DNA from 3 places in the Nitrosospira lacus genome. Region 2 is predicted to be linked to each of the others. Evidence: riboswitches for the same ligand, from Rfam matches in the RefSeq annotation. Region 2 holds a riboswitch; each other region holds the start of a gene.
What was found. A riboswitch is a leader RNA that binds a small molecule or an ion and turns the genes downstream of it on or off. The one in region 2 is predicted to bind cyclic di-GMP.
Positions count from the first base shown of each region.

Region 1: another riboswitch for cyclic di-GMP. It lies ahead of EBAPG3_RS15385 (PEP-CTERM sorting domain-containing protein); the one in region 2 lies ahead of EBAPG3_RS07310 (S8 family serine peptidase).
Region 3: another riboswitch for cyclic di-GMP. It lies ahead of EBAPG3_RS03500 (PEP-CTERM sorting domain-containing protein); the one in region 2 lies ahead of EBAPG3_RS07310 (S8 family serine peptidase).

Region 1 covers NZ_CP021106.3:1,105,619-1,110,583, forward strand. The annotation lists gene mgtE (magnesium transporter) at 1-1,224, shown strand, start outside; gene lysA (diaminopimelate decarboxylase) at 1,249-2,502, opposite strand; gene lptM (LPS translocon maturation chaperone LptM) at 2,499-2,633, opposite strand; cyclic di-GMP riboswitch class I at 2,888-2,996, shown strand; gene EBAPG3_RS15385 (PEP-CTERM sorting domain-containing protein) at 3,052-3,729, shown strand; gene EBAPG3_RS04885 (M48 family metallopeptidase) at 3,922-4,683, opposite strand; gene EBAPG3_RS04890 (lysophospholipid acyltransferase family protein) at 4,646-4,965, opposite strand, start outside.
Region 2 covers NZ_CP021106.3:1,632,657-1,637,621, forward strand. The annotation lists gene EBAPG3_RS07300 (S8 family serine peptidase) at 1-745, shown strand, start outside; gene EBAPG3_RS07305 (PEP-CTERM sorting domain-containing protein) at 1,489-2,148, shown strand; cyclic di-GMP riboswitch class I at 2,487-2,573, shown strand; gene EBAPG3_RS07310 (S8 family serine peptidase) at 2,718-4,589, shown strand; gene EBAPG3_RS07315 (Kazal-type serine protease inhibitor family protein) at 4,871-4,965, shown strand, end outside.
Region 3 covers NZ_CP021106.3:769,087-774,051, forward strand. The annotation lists gene EBAPG3_RS03485 (type II secretion system protein) at 4-450, shown strand; gene EBAPG3_RS03490 (type II secretion system protein) at 467-1,105, shown strand; gene epsA (XrtB/PEP-CTERM-associated transcriptional regulator EpsA) at 1,530-2,300, shown strand; cyclic di-GMP riboswitch class I at 2,569-2,650, shown strand; gene EBAPG3_RS03500 (PEP-CTERM sorting domain-containing protein) at 2,746-3,621, shown strand; gene EBAPG3_RS03505 (hypothetical protein) at 3,717-4,965, shown strand, end outside.

The DNA.
Region 1 (4,965 bases), 530 kb from region 2:
GAAGCCATGCCTCTCGAAGATCGCCTCATGATCTGGGAACTGGTCAAGGCAGAGCGCGATGGCGAGATTCTTCTGGAAGTTTCCGACGCGGTTCGCGAAACACTCATCGCCACGATGGACAGTGGCGAAATGCTGGCGGCAACGGGTCAGCTCGATGCCGACGAAATTGCCGATCTTGCGCCCGATTTGCCACGCGACGTCATGGAGGATGTGTTCCAGTCGCTGCCGATGGAGGAGCGCGAGCAGTTACGCGCCGCCATGTCCTATCCGGAAGATGCGGTTGGCGCGCTGATGGATTTCGACGTGGTGACTATCCGGGAGGATGTGACTCTGGAAGTCGTGCTGCGTTATCTGCGCCGGCTGGATGAGCTGCCTGACCATACCGATCAGTTGTTTGTGGTGGACCGGGATGAGCATCTGAAAGGAGTGCTGCCGGTGAACCGACTGCTGGTAAGCGATCCCGATGCCACGGTGGGATCAGTGATGGCCAAGGAAATGGTGAAGCTTCATCCCAGCGATAATGCTCATCAGGCGGCGCAGGCATTTGAGCGCTATGACCTTGTTTCCGCTTCGGTGGTCAATGCGGAGGATAAACTGATAGGCCGTGTTACCGTCAACGCAGTGATGGATTTTATCCGCGAGCAGGCGGAAAGCGAAGCGTTGAACCTGGCGGGTTTGCGGGAAGAAGAGGATTTGTTTGCGCCAGTATGGAAAAGCTTGAAGAACCGCTGGACCTGGCTGGCCATTAATCTCGTAACCGCATTTATTGCATCGCGCGTGATCGGTGTATTTGAGGATTCCATCGAAAAGCTGGTGGCGCTGGCGGCGCTCATGCCGATTATTGCGGGTATCGGCGGCAATTCGGGCAATCAGACAATTACGATGATCGTGCGCGCCCTCGCTTTGGGCCAACTCAATGCAGGCAATGCGCGCAAACTGTTTGCCAAGGAGATTGGCGTGAGTGCGGTGAACGGTGTGGTATGGGGTAGCGTAGTCGGTTTGTTCGCCTTTTTCATTTACGGCAGCGGCTCTCTTGGACTGGTGATGACGCTGGCAATGATGTTGAATTTGTTGCTGGCGGCTTTATTGGGTGTATTGATCCCGTTGACTCTGCATAAACTTGGCCGCGACCCGGCGGCGGGTTCCAGCGTGATGATTACCGCCGTTACCGATAGCGGGGGTTTTTTCATTTTCCTGGGGCTCGCAACCCTTTTTCTTGTTTAGGGGGAATTGCTGGGTAAGTTCCGTTCAGGGAAGCATTTTCTCGCCGGCAAGCAGTTGCTCCAGGGATTCGCGTTGGCGAATAAGGTGAACGTGGTCACCATCCACCATGACCTCAGCGGCACGGGGGCGGGTATTGTAGTTTGAGCTCATGCTCATGCCGTAGGCTCCGGCGGACATAATGGCTAGCAAGTCGCCCTGAGACAATGCCAGCTTCCGGTCATGCCCCAAAAAATCGCCTGTTTCACAAACGGGCCCGACAATCTGATATATTTTCTCATCGCCGCCATTCGCAATAACCGGCAGGATTTCATGGTAGGCGTCATAGAGTGCCGGACGCATCAGGTCATTCATGGCGGCATCCACGATGGCGAAATCCCGATGCGGGGTATGTTTGAGATACTCGACGCGCGTAAGCAATACACCGGCGTTGCCCACCAGCGCGCGGCCAGGTTCGATAAGGATGCGCTGGTTACGTGGGCCGATCGCGGCACACAATGCCGTGACGTAGTCTTTCGCCGCGGGCGGATTTTCTCCCAAATAGCGAATGCCGAGACCGCCGCCCAGATCCAGATGATCGATAGTAAATCCCAGCGTTTCAAGGCGAATCAACAGGCCAAGTATTTTCCCGCAAGCTTCGACAAAGGGGCCCAGTTTGGTCAATTGTGAGCCGATATGGCAATCCAGTCCGCTGATGCGCAAGTTGGCAAATTCGCGTGCGGAGGCATAAAGCTTCTCCGCCTCTTCGAAGGGCACACCAAATTTGTTTTCCTTGAGACCAGTGGAAATATAAGGGTGCGTCTTTGCGTCCACATCGGGATTGACCCGCAGGCTCACCGGCGCGATTTTATTCAACTCACCCGCCACCCGGTCCAGCACGGCCAATTCCGCTTCCGATTCCACGTTGAAACAGAATATTCCCGCAGCAAGCGCCGCCCGCATCTCATCCGGTTGCTTGCCCACTCCCGAAAACACCACTTTTTGCGGATCACCGCCCGCTTTCAGCACTCGCTGGAGTTCTCCCCCGGAGACAATATCGAAGCCGCTGCCGAGACGGGCGAGTAAATTGAGAATAGCCAGATTGGAGTTAGCCTTGACTGCATAGCACACCAGATGGTCGCGTCCGCCGAATGCGGCGTCGAATTCCCTGTAAGCCGCAACGAGCGCCGCGCGTGAATAAACATAGCAGGGCGTGCCGAATTCGCGGGCAATGCGATCCAGTTGAACCGATTCACCGTACAGCCTCCCATTGCGATAATCAAATGAAGGAAAACCACTCACTTCTTTTTCACTTCGTCCGGGGATTGCTGCGATGACTGCGCAGGTTGTTCTTGCGGAAGATAGAGAGGCCCCTTCAGGCCGCAGCCATTGAGCAGCAAGAGCAGCAGGGAAGCGGTGCAGAATTTATGCATGGAGCGATACCGGAATGATGGATATGAAATGAAATACTAACATAAAGGTCAAGAATCTCTGAATGAGCCTCCCCAGGTCAGCCAGCAATCAACGGAGAATTTTATTCAGACGATTGGCAGCGTCATTGCGGCTTGCAATTCTTTTATCGATCTTGCACTGATAGGTGTCTTCCTCCATGGCATGCGCCTAATAGCTCATGCATATAAATCCCGGCGAAGCATTTGCTGTCATTCTCTTCCATTAAGCTTTTGACGTACCGTAAAGCCACACCCGTTGCGAGACGGGGCCGGAAAATCCAGGATCTGCCAAAACCATCGCTTGCTGAAGAAACCGGTCCGCATGCAGATAGCCGGAGTGCCAGTATGCCATTGTTTTACACCATAAATCTTTGAAACCAAATTTTTGGGAGGGTCGCTCATGAGTTATCTAAGACCATTGCCGGGCTTGCTGTTTGCCCTCGCGATATCGGTTTATCAGCCGCTCGGATACGCGGCGGTATCAACCTCTTATAGTTTTGCAAATATCACGCATAACAACGCGGGAGCCGAGGCGGATGGGGAAGCGAACCTCAAGGTTGAGGTGATAGATCTTGGCAGCCATCAGGTGAGATTCAATTTTACCAACACTTCCACTTCTTCCCTGACCGATGTCTACTTTGACGACGGTACGCTTCTCGGGATTGCATCCATTACGTCTTCATCGGGAGTGAATTTCTCGCAAGGGGCCAGTCCGCCCAATCTTCCCGGCGGCAATTTAGTCAGCCCCGCTTTTGTGACAACCGCCGGCTTTCTGGCGGATTCCAATGCACCTGTCTCGGGGAACGGTGTTAGCCAGGGTGAATGGCTCGCCATCGATTTCGACCTGACTGGCGCTCAGACATACAGCAGCGTTATCAACGCGCTCGCACTCCCGAACAATGGCGGAACCGGCGACTTGCGCATCGGTTTGCATCTGCAACGGTTTGCGAGTGGTGGCGGCAATGAGAGTTTTATCAACCTATCTTCTCCTATTCCTGAACCTGAAACCTATGCCATGTTCATGGCTGGCTTGAGTCTGATGGGCTTTCTGGCGCGCCGCCGTAAACCCCTTGAATAGGGCCGGTCCTGAGACACGGAGGGGGACGCCCCTCTGTGTTTTTCAGTGCCTGGAAGTCCGCGTCGCCAAATTCCTTGAGCAGTTAGACCTAACGAAGCAGTTTCTTAGCCTCGTTGTCCATCGCCCTTTTTTTATCGAAACGGTATCTATGAATCATACCTGTACAGGATGGGCAACTATCGGACGTTGCTATCATCCAAGCCTCTTCAACTCCTTCCTCGCTGCCACATAATCCGGATAGACGCGTCCCACCGTTTGCCAGAAAGCCGGCGAGTGATTCATCTCGATGAGGTGCGACAATTCATGCGCCACGACATAGTCCACCAGATGAAGTGGCATTTGAATCAACCGCCAGTTGAGATGGACAATGCCATGTGTGTTGCAACTGCCCCACTGGGTTCTGGCGCGCGATAGCCGCAACTGCGGCAGCGCAACGCCGAGCTTATCCGCATACAGCGCGATTCGTTCGCTGAAGCATGCGATTGCTTTGTTGCAATACCAGTCCATTACGATTTTTTCGATTTGCCGTGGGGTTAGGACGGAAAGCAGCGGCAATTGCATCTGCCTGTCTTCAGTTCCTGTCTTCATCGTTGCCCGAGTCATTTGCGTGACCCCGGCAGCTCTCGCCGCCAACTGCCAGGGTTCGCCCAGCAGCGGGAAAATGGCTCCTTCTTCCCATACCGGTTCGTACAATTTTCGAGTTCTCCATTCATCGAGTTTTTCCACCACCCAATCGGCCTTGTTTCGCAATACCGATTCGACCCAGTGCAACGATTCTCTTAATGGAATGCGGACGGTCAGGCCCTCGCTGTCAATTTTCATGCCGATCGTTCTGCGTTTGCAGCGCTTGAGCGTATAAGCGACTTCCTTGCCGTTCAAACAGACACGGCGGATTTCGTCTGCGGGCGCTGTCCGCTTATCCTTCGGCGTTCGGGATAGTTTTGCTGCCGTCATATGCCTCCTGATTCCGGTCGCCAACATGAATCATTTCCGTCTCGATCCAGGTTTCCACCATGGCATTGAGAGCGCCGGGCTCCATGCATCCGGGATCTATCGGCGCGCCGACGCTCACGGTAATCGTGCCGGGATGTTTGATGAACGCATTCTTGCCCCAGAATTCCCCCGCATTGTGCGCAACCGGAACCACCGGTGCGCCGGTATGCGTGGCGAGCCATGCACCGCCAATGTGGTATTTACCTTTTTTCCCCGGCGCAATGCGCGTGCCTTCCGGAAAGA
Region 2 (4,965 bases):
GGCGGCAAAGTCAACGTTGTCCAATACCCAGGTTGAAAGTCTGCTGTATTCCACCGCTGTCGACCTGGGTACCGCTGGACGCGACTCCTACTATGGCTATGGGCGAGTGAATGCCGCACGCGCCGTGCAGGCTGCCGCAGGCACCACCACCATTGCGGACACCCAGGCTCCGGCGGTTTCGATCTCAGCCCCCCTCGGGGGCGCAACGGTGACGGGACTGGTTCCCGTGAATGTGACAGCAACCGATAATGTCGGCGTGGCCCGCGTGGAGCTGCGGGTCAACAGCACCACGGTGGCGATTGACACGGCGGCCCCGTTTGGATTCACCTGGAATTCGGCCGGCACACCCAACGGCATGGCCAGCCTGGTGGCTTATGCCTTCGATGCGGTCGGCAACTCCAAGGCTTCGACCTCTGTGGCGGTGAATGTGGCGAATGGCACCGTAACAGTTGTCAAAGATATCACTCCACCGGTGGTAAAAATCATCAATCCGGTCGCGGGTAGTGTTAGCGGTAATGTAGCGATCAGCGTGAATGCAACTGACAATGGTGGCGCTGCAGGCATTACGCAGACGATTTATATCGACGGCGTGGCGAAGGCAACCGGAATCGGCGGCGCACTGAGTTACAACTGGAGTACCCGTTCCACGAATATTGCAGCCGGAATCCACACGATCCGTGCACTAGCGAAGGACAAGGCGGGTAATGCTTCCTCCGCTTCCGTGAATGTAACCGTTATCAAGTAAAACCCGAACCTATTGATACGTCTGTGCACTGGGCCAGGCATCCACACCGGCCCAGTCCTTTTTTGGATCTGGCAACAGCGATTTTGAGAGTTTGGTTGAGTAATGCTGCCCTCTCGATTGCTCCGTGTTTAATAGGATCTCTATTAATAGGTTCTCCATTTAAATGAATCGAGCTCCCGGTGAATGCGCCGAGTTGTATCAATATCCGGAGCCGGCTGATTTTGTCGGAATTTCTTACATTGCCTTATTGAGGCCTCCTTCCTCCGGATGTCACCGATTCTTGAATTTAAATGCATGTTGGCGACGCATAAGGCATCTTATTATTAGGGCCTGTTAACACTTATTTCGCACCCGCGTTTTTTGTGCGCACCCCGAAGGGACGGGACGGATTTCATCCAGCCCTTCGTTACTCGCCGCTTACGGAGGTCTCCTCCGCCGCGCGGCTCATGCCTCGTGCTGGAGAAATCCGTCGCCGTCGCGGGTGCGAAATAAGTGTTAACAGGCCCTAAATAGCCGACAGCCGCCTTGGAGGCGGCTCCCACCGATATCCATAGAAGATTAACTTTTTCGTCGTTCAGAGCGAGTGATTCCTGGCCCTTGAGCAAATAACTGACGGAAAAATTTACATATTTTTAATAAGGTTATATATTAACTATAATAATCAATATATTATAATCATTCTCTATCTGGCACGACATTTGCTTTGTTATTAATCGGGTCACTTAATACTTGGAGAATGAATCATGAACATAAAAAAAGTTTTTAAAGCGAGTGCCACAATTGCTTTGCTGGGTGCATTTTACTCAGGTAGCGCATCCGCAACGCTTCAGCTAGGCACAGGATTGATCGGGGGTTCAGGAGATGTCCAGAATGTGCTGCTTACGCAACCCGGGGTTCTCGATACTCTCGTAGTCGGCGAGCTTAATCAGACCCATCAACTCGTCAACTTTACCAGTAACGAAAATATTATAGTTCCTGGAGGCGGGCAGGCGCGTATTGAGGCCGCCGATGGTTCCTTTAATCATATCGAGTGGGGGCTGGACGATCCGCTTCTCGGCTTTGCGAAAGTGCAGTTCAATATCGATGCCGGAGCGAATGGATCTGCGAATATTTTCCTGATCGATCAGTTCGGTGCGACTTTCAGCTTCCTGAACCAAGCCTTGGATGGGTCGGGACAGAACTTCTTCACCGGCTTTTCCCTGGATAATCAGGTGATCGTAAGAGTAATCATCGACAGTGCCTCCGGAATGACGGGTATCAGCGACTTGGAGCAAGTCCGCCTTGGTCCTACCGATCGTACAGTACCCCCTATTGAAATACCGGAACCCGCAACACTGGCGCTTCTTGGCCTGGGTCTATTGGGTATCGGCATATCACGCAGACACAAAAAGCAACTAGCCTGATCTGCTTAATACAGGCCTGACAACAGACCCGCTTCGGCGGGTTTGTTATTTGGTACGACCATGGAAGTGCATTAAATAGGCGCCTATGCGCGTCGTTCCCAAGCATGCAAGCAATCATCATGGTTGTGTTTGCATTTTTCTGCATGGAATGGCGGATGTCCCGGAATGTACGTACGGAAATGTAAATCCACGCAGGATTTTGTACAGGTTTAAGGCGTATTCATCAGCAAGGGATTGCCGGTCCGGTTTTTCCTATCCATTTTCACTCTTCGGCGAGTTGTACTTCAGTCCAATAGGCGGCGCGCGTCATCCATGCAATGATGACGCAACATTTTTAGATCTGCAAAGGGCAAACCCCGTGAAAACGGGGGACGCAAAGTCATCGGTCTACCGGGCAAAGGCCCCAGGACGGCAGGACTGCCAGATAACGCCGCTTCCCTGATCAATGTCATAGATTGACGGGAATCAAGCAAGATGCTCGGATGGACTTTATTGTCCGGCGCTAGAGCATTTTTCAATCCAGGCCTATTCCGGTAGTTCCGCCTCCACACCACGAGGAGGAACTTCAAATGAGCATCAGCAATCAGGCATCACCTTCCGGCATTTCAGGGCTGGCTACCTGTGTATTTCCATCAAGTGGCTTGAAACCTGTTACACGCGCCCGGTTCGGTTTGGTCGCGGTTATATTGGCGGCCTGCATGGGATTCCATCCAACCATTTCCGACGCCGCACCCCCGGAAGTCAAGGGACCGGGCGCTGGTTCCGAGACATGGGCAAAAGGACGGATCCTGGTGGTGCCCCGTGCCGGGCTGCCCGAAAAGGAGCTGGCAAAGATACTTGGTGCCCATGGCGGCAAGGGCAGGAAGATCGGGCAGAGCGACTTGTACATCGTGGATTTGCCGGGTAATGCCTCGGAAAAAGCCATTGCCGCGCGGCTCGCCCATCACCCGCACCTCAAGTTTGCGGAGCCCGACTACCTTGTAACCCCCGATTTCGTGCCGAATGATCCCTATTATGGCAGTGCGTGGCACTTACCTAAAATTGGCGCAGCATCCGCGTGGGATGGTGCCCAGGGCGCCGGAGTAACCATTGCTATCCTGGACTCGGGGGTCGACAGCGCGCATCCCGATCTCGCCGCGCGCATGGTGCCGGGATGGAATTTTTATGACAATAACTCCAATACATCGGACGTATATGGCCACGGCACCAAGGTAGCCGGCGCGGCGGCAGCGGCAGGCAATAACGGGGTGGGTGTCGCATCCGTTTCCGGTCAATCGAAAATCATGCCCATCCGCGTCACCAATACCAGCGGTGCTGGATATGTAAGCATGCTGGCGCAGGGGACGACATGGGCGGCCGACCGTGGGGCGCGTGTTGTCAATATGAGCTTCGCCCTGATAGCGGGCAGCTCGACGATCCAGAATGCGGCGCAATACATGAAGAACAAGGGCGGGCTGGTGGTAGTGGGTGCGGGTAACAGCGGTATCAATGAAACTTATGCGCCCACCACCACACTGATCGCGGTATCTGCCACCGACAGCAATGACGCCAAGGCCAGCTGGTCGAGCTATGGCAATTTTGTTGCTGTGTCCGCACCAGGAGCCGGTATCTGGACTACAACCCGGGGTGGGGGCTATGGGGCGGTATCCGGTACCTCGTTTTCCAGCCCGGTTACCGCCGGTGTCGTGGCGCTCATGATGTCTGCCGCCCCTACGTTGCAGAACACCAAGATCGAAAGTCTGTTGTTCTCAACCGCCGTTGATTTGGGTGCTGCCGGACGTGACCCCTATTATGGCTATGGGAGGGTTAATGCGGGAGCAGCGGTAAAGGCTGCCGTTGCCGCTGTTCCTGTAGCGGACACTCAGCCTCCGGTGGTTTCCATCTCCGCGCCTCTGGGCGGCGCAACGGTGACGGGGCTGGTTCCCGTGAATGTGACCGCGACCGATAATACCGGCGTCACCCATGTAGAACTGCGGGTGAACAGCACCACGGTGGCCATCGACACTTCTGCGCCATTCGGATTCACCTGGGATTCGACCGGTACACCCAACGGTATGTCCAACCTGGTTGCCTATGCGTTCGACGCGGCCGGCAACTCCAAGGCTTCAACCGCCGTGGCGGTGAATGTGGCCAACGGAACCGTAACGGTTGCCCAGGACACCACAGCGCCGGCCGTACAAATCATCAATCCGGTGGCAGGGAGTGTCTCGGGTAGCAATGTGGCTATCAGTGTGAATGCAACCGACGATAGCGGCGCCGCAGGCATTACACAAACGGTTTATATCGACGGCGTGCTGAAGGCAACCGGAAGCGGGAGCACGCTAGGGTACAACTGGAATATCCGTAAAGTCGCGGCCGGAACGCATACCGTTGAAGTCGTGACGAAGGATTTGGCAGGCAACGCTGCGTCCGCTTCCGTAAATGTAACGGTAATCAAGTAGTCAAATAGCATCGCGGGCAGATGCTCGCGCGATGAAACCCGGGCCAGGTATCGTACATGGCCCGGTTTTCGACGACGGCCCGTCATTCCGTTTTTTCTGCCTGGATGATGCAACCCGCCAGTGGATTTTTCTCATGGAAACCATAAGTCCGTCTTTACTTTTGCATTTTCTCTGCTACAAAAAGAAGTGTCATGGATGTTACCTGCGTGCACACCGGCATTTCATCAAGGTGTGCCACTTGCCTGTGAGGTTTGCCCACGATTTACAGACAGGAGGAGAGAATGAAAAGGTTAATTCATGTTTGCCTGATGGGAGCAACCCTCCTCGGTATCGCGCCTGTCACTGCCCAGACCCCTGCGGATCCTGCGGAACGTGC
Region 3 (4,965 bases), 860 kb from region 2:
GGGATGCGCAAAGCTTATTCCACCTTCACTTTAAGGATCAGGCGAAGTGCCGGAAAAGCCGGCCGGATTCCGGCAAAAAATCGGAGATATCCCGGCTTTACCCTCATCGAGCTACTGGTTGTAATGGCTATCATTGCAACCTTACTCAGCATTGTGGTGCCCCGCTATTTTAATTCTCTCGACAGGTCCAAGGAAGTGGTGCTGCGGCAGGATCTCAGCATCATGCGCGATGCCATAGATAAATTTTATAGTGATACCGGCAAGTACCCAGGCGAACTGATCGAATTGGTGGAGAAGCGGTATTTGCGCGCTATCCCGGTCGATCCGCTGACGGAAAGCGCGGCAACATGGGTTGCCGTGCCTCCCCCCCGCGACGGCAGTGGCGTTTACGATGTGCGCAGTGGTTCACCCGAGCAGGCAAAAGATGGCACATTTTATGAGGCGTGGTGAAAAAGGGGTCTGAGGCATGGGCGCGGAAAGAGGATTCACCTATGTCTGGATGCTCTTCGTGGTTGCGCTGGCCGGTATCGTTCTGGCTGCCGCCGGCCAGCTATGGCAAACCGAGGCACAACGGGAAAAAGAAGTGGAGCTGATGTTCGTAGGGGAACAGTTCAGGCAGGCGATCGGGTCCTATTACGAGAATTCTTCGGGAATGCCCAAGCGCTACCCGGAGTCGCAGGAAAGACTGCTTTTCGATGACCGTTTCCCGATACCCAAACGGCATTTGCGCAAGATCTATTTCGATCCCATGACGGGCAGGGCCGAGTGGGGGCTGATCAGAAAGCCCGGCATCGGAATTGTCGGGGTCCATAGCCTTTCGACCCGGAAACCATTCAAGCGGGCAAATTTTCATGAGCGCTATGCGACTTTCGCCGACGCGGTGAGTTATCAGGACTGGACCTTCATCTACACGCCGGGAGAAGCCGGCGGTACCGCGCAGCAACCGGGATCACAAGCCCAATCCCAGCCCCAGCCTAAGCCTCGGCCCGAACCTCAATCGCAACCTGAACCGCGGTCCCCGCTGCAACCGGAAGCATCGCCACTTCCTGCCTTACCTGATCCATCCACTGCGGCGGGCTCGGCTTCCGCGCCACCCGCCTACTGAACGCACTCGACCGGGTTCGAGGAACCATTCGTCGGGCATTCCAGGCATGAAGCGGTCGGGAATCGGGCTGCACTGAGGTGATCTCTATGGGGGGCCCGCACTTCGATGCGGAGCCGCACCATCCCGTGTTGCCGCGCCTCGGCCCGAGTCCCAAAAACCGCACAATCCACTCTGTCCAATTGCGGGATTCAGGCTTACCAATCTTCTTGAATCTCCATCCGCGCCACGCCGCCATGGGCGTCCATGTGCATTCGATATGATCCTTTGTGCTCCTATCATATTCACGAATTTGACACATGAGCTTAATTATTTTGTCATCCAAAGCGCTGAAAATAGCCGAGCTCCCGAAGTTGAGCAAAATACAACTTTACCGATGGTGTGGCCGGGTATGCGACACAAATAAAATCAAGGCATAAGAGGCATCATGGGGGGAACCATTACTCTCACGGAACGAGAAATGGAGTATCTGTTCCGGATCATCGACTCATCGACCTCCATCTTCCGGCGTCATCAATTCTTCCTCTGGTCTCAAGGCGAGTTACAAGGCCTTTTGCCGCATGGCATGCTCATATGCGTGTTCGATGAGGGGTCCGGCCAGTCGATCAGCATCGAAAAATTCAGCCGCACCGAAATAGGCGAAATCATGTTTTCCGAGCTTTGCCGGCCGGATGGCGGCATCGTCTTCCGCGTGATGTCGGCATGGAGCGCGGGCCGGAACCGGCCATTTCTGGTTTGTCCGAATAATCTCAATGGCATTACCTACAAGCATTTCGCGAATGATCTCAAGCGCGGCAACCTGGAGCGCGTCGCGGCGCATGGAATGTTCGATGCCAATGGCCGGACGAGCAGCCTGTTTGCCTTCACGCAGATTTCCGGTGCGTTGACCGAGCGCCACGCATACTTTCTCGAACTGCTCACACCTCATATGCATATGGCACTGGTGCGAATGCTATTCCACGAGCGTCATCACCGGCCTGGGACCATGGTGGAAAAAAGCAGAAAGCTCATCACGGACCGGGAGACGGAAGTTCTGCGCTACGTACAGATGGGCAAGAGCAATCTTGAAATTGGGAGCCTGCTTAAAATCAGCCCGCTTACCGTTAAAAACCATATTCAAAAAATACTGCGCAAATTGAATGTCAACAACCGGGCGCATGCGGTGGCCAAGGCGATGGCATTGAAGATCACGCTCTAGTGATCATTTGGAGTTCGGGAGCTGTTGTGTTGTAGTCCGAACGACTTATGAAAAATTTTCCGAATTATCGATTTGCCGTCACATAAGGTCTTTAACCTGAAAGGGCGGCAGAAACAGGGTTGAACCTGCTATTGATCAGGTGTCGTTACGGTTCAGAAGGAATAGATAGGAAGTACTACAAAAATCACGGTTGAGTTTCATGAGCACTTAACCGTCACTGCATATAGTGGCAAGCGTCCGGCAGGAAGTGCAAGCGCTTCACGCCGGAGGGGAACAAAGCCAAACCCGTTGCGAAGCGGGGACGGAAAGCTGCGGGCCTAAGCGTGAGCGGAGGTAGCCGGGTTGCTCCAGGATGGCTGATCAGGTGGGCCACGAGCCGCATGGGTCAGCCGGTTGAAAATCGGATATCAGGCGCAACTCATTTAACCTTTTAGGAGTATCAGTAATGAAAATGAACTTCAAGCTTAAGGCACTCGCGGTCGCCGCCATCATGGCAGCCTCGGCGCCGGCTTTTGCCGCCATCGACGGCGGCCCGACCGGCAACGGCGAACTCCTGCTCAACGTACGCTACTACGGGGGCGATTCCGCTACCTCCGGTGGGGATGACATCTCGGCCCTGTTCGATCTGGGCTTAAAAATGAACGATGCGCTCGCCGCGAACAGCAGCCTGACCGGCCTCACCGGAACGTGGAACCTTAACTCCGGTGCCTACGGCGCCTCCTGGAATCAACTGTTGAGTTTTGTCGGTGCGGCCAATACGGGCAAAATCGAATTCAATGTGATCGCTCTGGACGACACCGACCGGAATCTCGCCGGCGGTTCGCGCTATCTGACCACGGGCAGCGTGGATGCCTGGCCGAGCCAAGGGAATACGAACGTGAAAGGATTTAACGGCATGGATCAGTATCTCACCGCCAACAACAGCCGCGGCACCCATGCCACCGACGCCAACGGCGCCAGTGTTGCCACGCCGACAGATGCCCCCAATACCTTCTTCGGCGCAATTGGCGGTTTGACCCAAGGTGACAACTGGTTGGCGAAGACCACGGTCGACACCACCCAGGTACTGGGTACGGAGCAGAACTTCTGGTTCCTGACGACTTCCTCCACTTCCAATCTCGCCCAGGCCACCAAGACACCTTTTGGTGTTGACCTGAATCACGACGGCGTTATCGGCGCGGGCGAGTTCACCAAGGTTACATTGAACGAAGCCGGTGTCCTCAACATCACCAGCCCGGTGCCGGAAGCCGATACCTGGGCCATGCTGCTGGCCGGGCTCGGCATGCTCGGCGCGATGGTCCGCCGCCGGACAGGGGTCTGAACCACCCCCACTCGCTTCTTCGACCCGCTTCCGCCTCCCTTTGGGGAGGTGGGGCAGGAATGAATACGCTATCAACCAGTTAAAAGGATATCGAGATGAAAATGAAACTGAGTAAAATCGCGCTGGCCGTGGCCGCGCTGGGTACGGCCCCGGCTGCGTTCGCTCTCACCCCTGCACAGGTTGCCGCCGGTCCCACCACCTACGTGTGGTTGTCCGGTGCGTCCGCCCCCAGCAATGCCGTGTTCCGCAGCGTGATGTCGCTGTGCAATGGCTTGGCCGGCAACGGCGGCGCCAATGACGCCCACATGTACCTGGAAAGCACCGGCACCGAGCCCGGCAAAAGCAGCGGCGACCGGGTCGCCTACGCCTGCACCATGAGTGCCGCCGCCGGTTCGCTGGCAGGCAAGAAAGTGGTGGTGTACCATACGGTTGAAGGCGGTTCCTTCAACGCCTACGCCCCGCATCTGAGCATGGCGGGCGAGCCCAATCCCAACGGTTATCTACCGGGCAATATCAAGCGCATCAATAACCTGGCGTTGCTGGGTGGTGCCGGTAAATGCGCCGCAGGCGCCGCCGGCAGCACCAACGTCGTCCTGAACGGCGTGTCCTATCCCATCGGGCGCTACAACAGCTGTAGCGACACGGTTACCAAGACCTTCACAACCACTCTCAAAGGCGATGCCTCGGCCCTTCCCGGCCAGAGCTATCCCGATGGCGGTTTTTCCGACACCGAATACACGATCAACAAGCAGAACCTGGAAATCGGACGTGACTTGGGCGCCATCGGCAGCGAGGTGGCGACCAACATCGGCCAAGCCTTCGGCGTGGCGGTAAGCTACCCGTTGTACCTCCAGTTGCAGAAGAATGACGTGGCCGATGGTTTGCTGGCCGCGACCTGTGACGATGGCACGCCCACCGCTCCCAACCTCACCCCCGCCTGCCAGCCCAGCATGCCCGCCCAGCGCTATACCGCCGTTGCCGGCCAAGGTACGATTGGTAGCGTGGACGGCAGCATCTTCGGCGGGCCCGCGGGTTCCGTGGTCAATCTGGCGCGCCGCGTGCCCACTTCCGGCACCCAGTCCGCTTCCAACCTGCGCTTCCTTGACAAACCTTGCGCCACCGGGTTGTCTGGAGGTGCACTGGAGCCGGCACGTGCCACCGACAGCACACCTACCGCGGTCGTGACCGAGCAGTCCAGCACCGGCGGCGTGAAAACCGCGCTGAACACGGCAACCGGTGCGGGCCAATTCGCCCTGGGCGTGGTGTCCGCGGAAAACACCCCGGCGCCCACCGCCACGGCGGATCGCTGGGCTTTCGTCAAACTGAATCGCGTATCCCCCAATT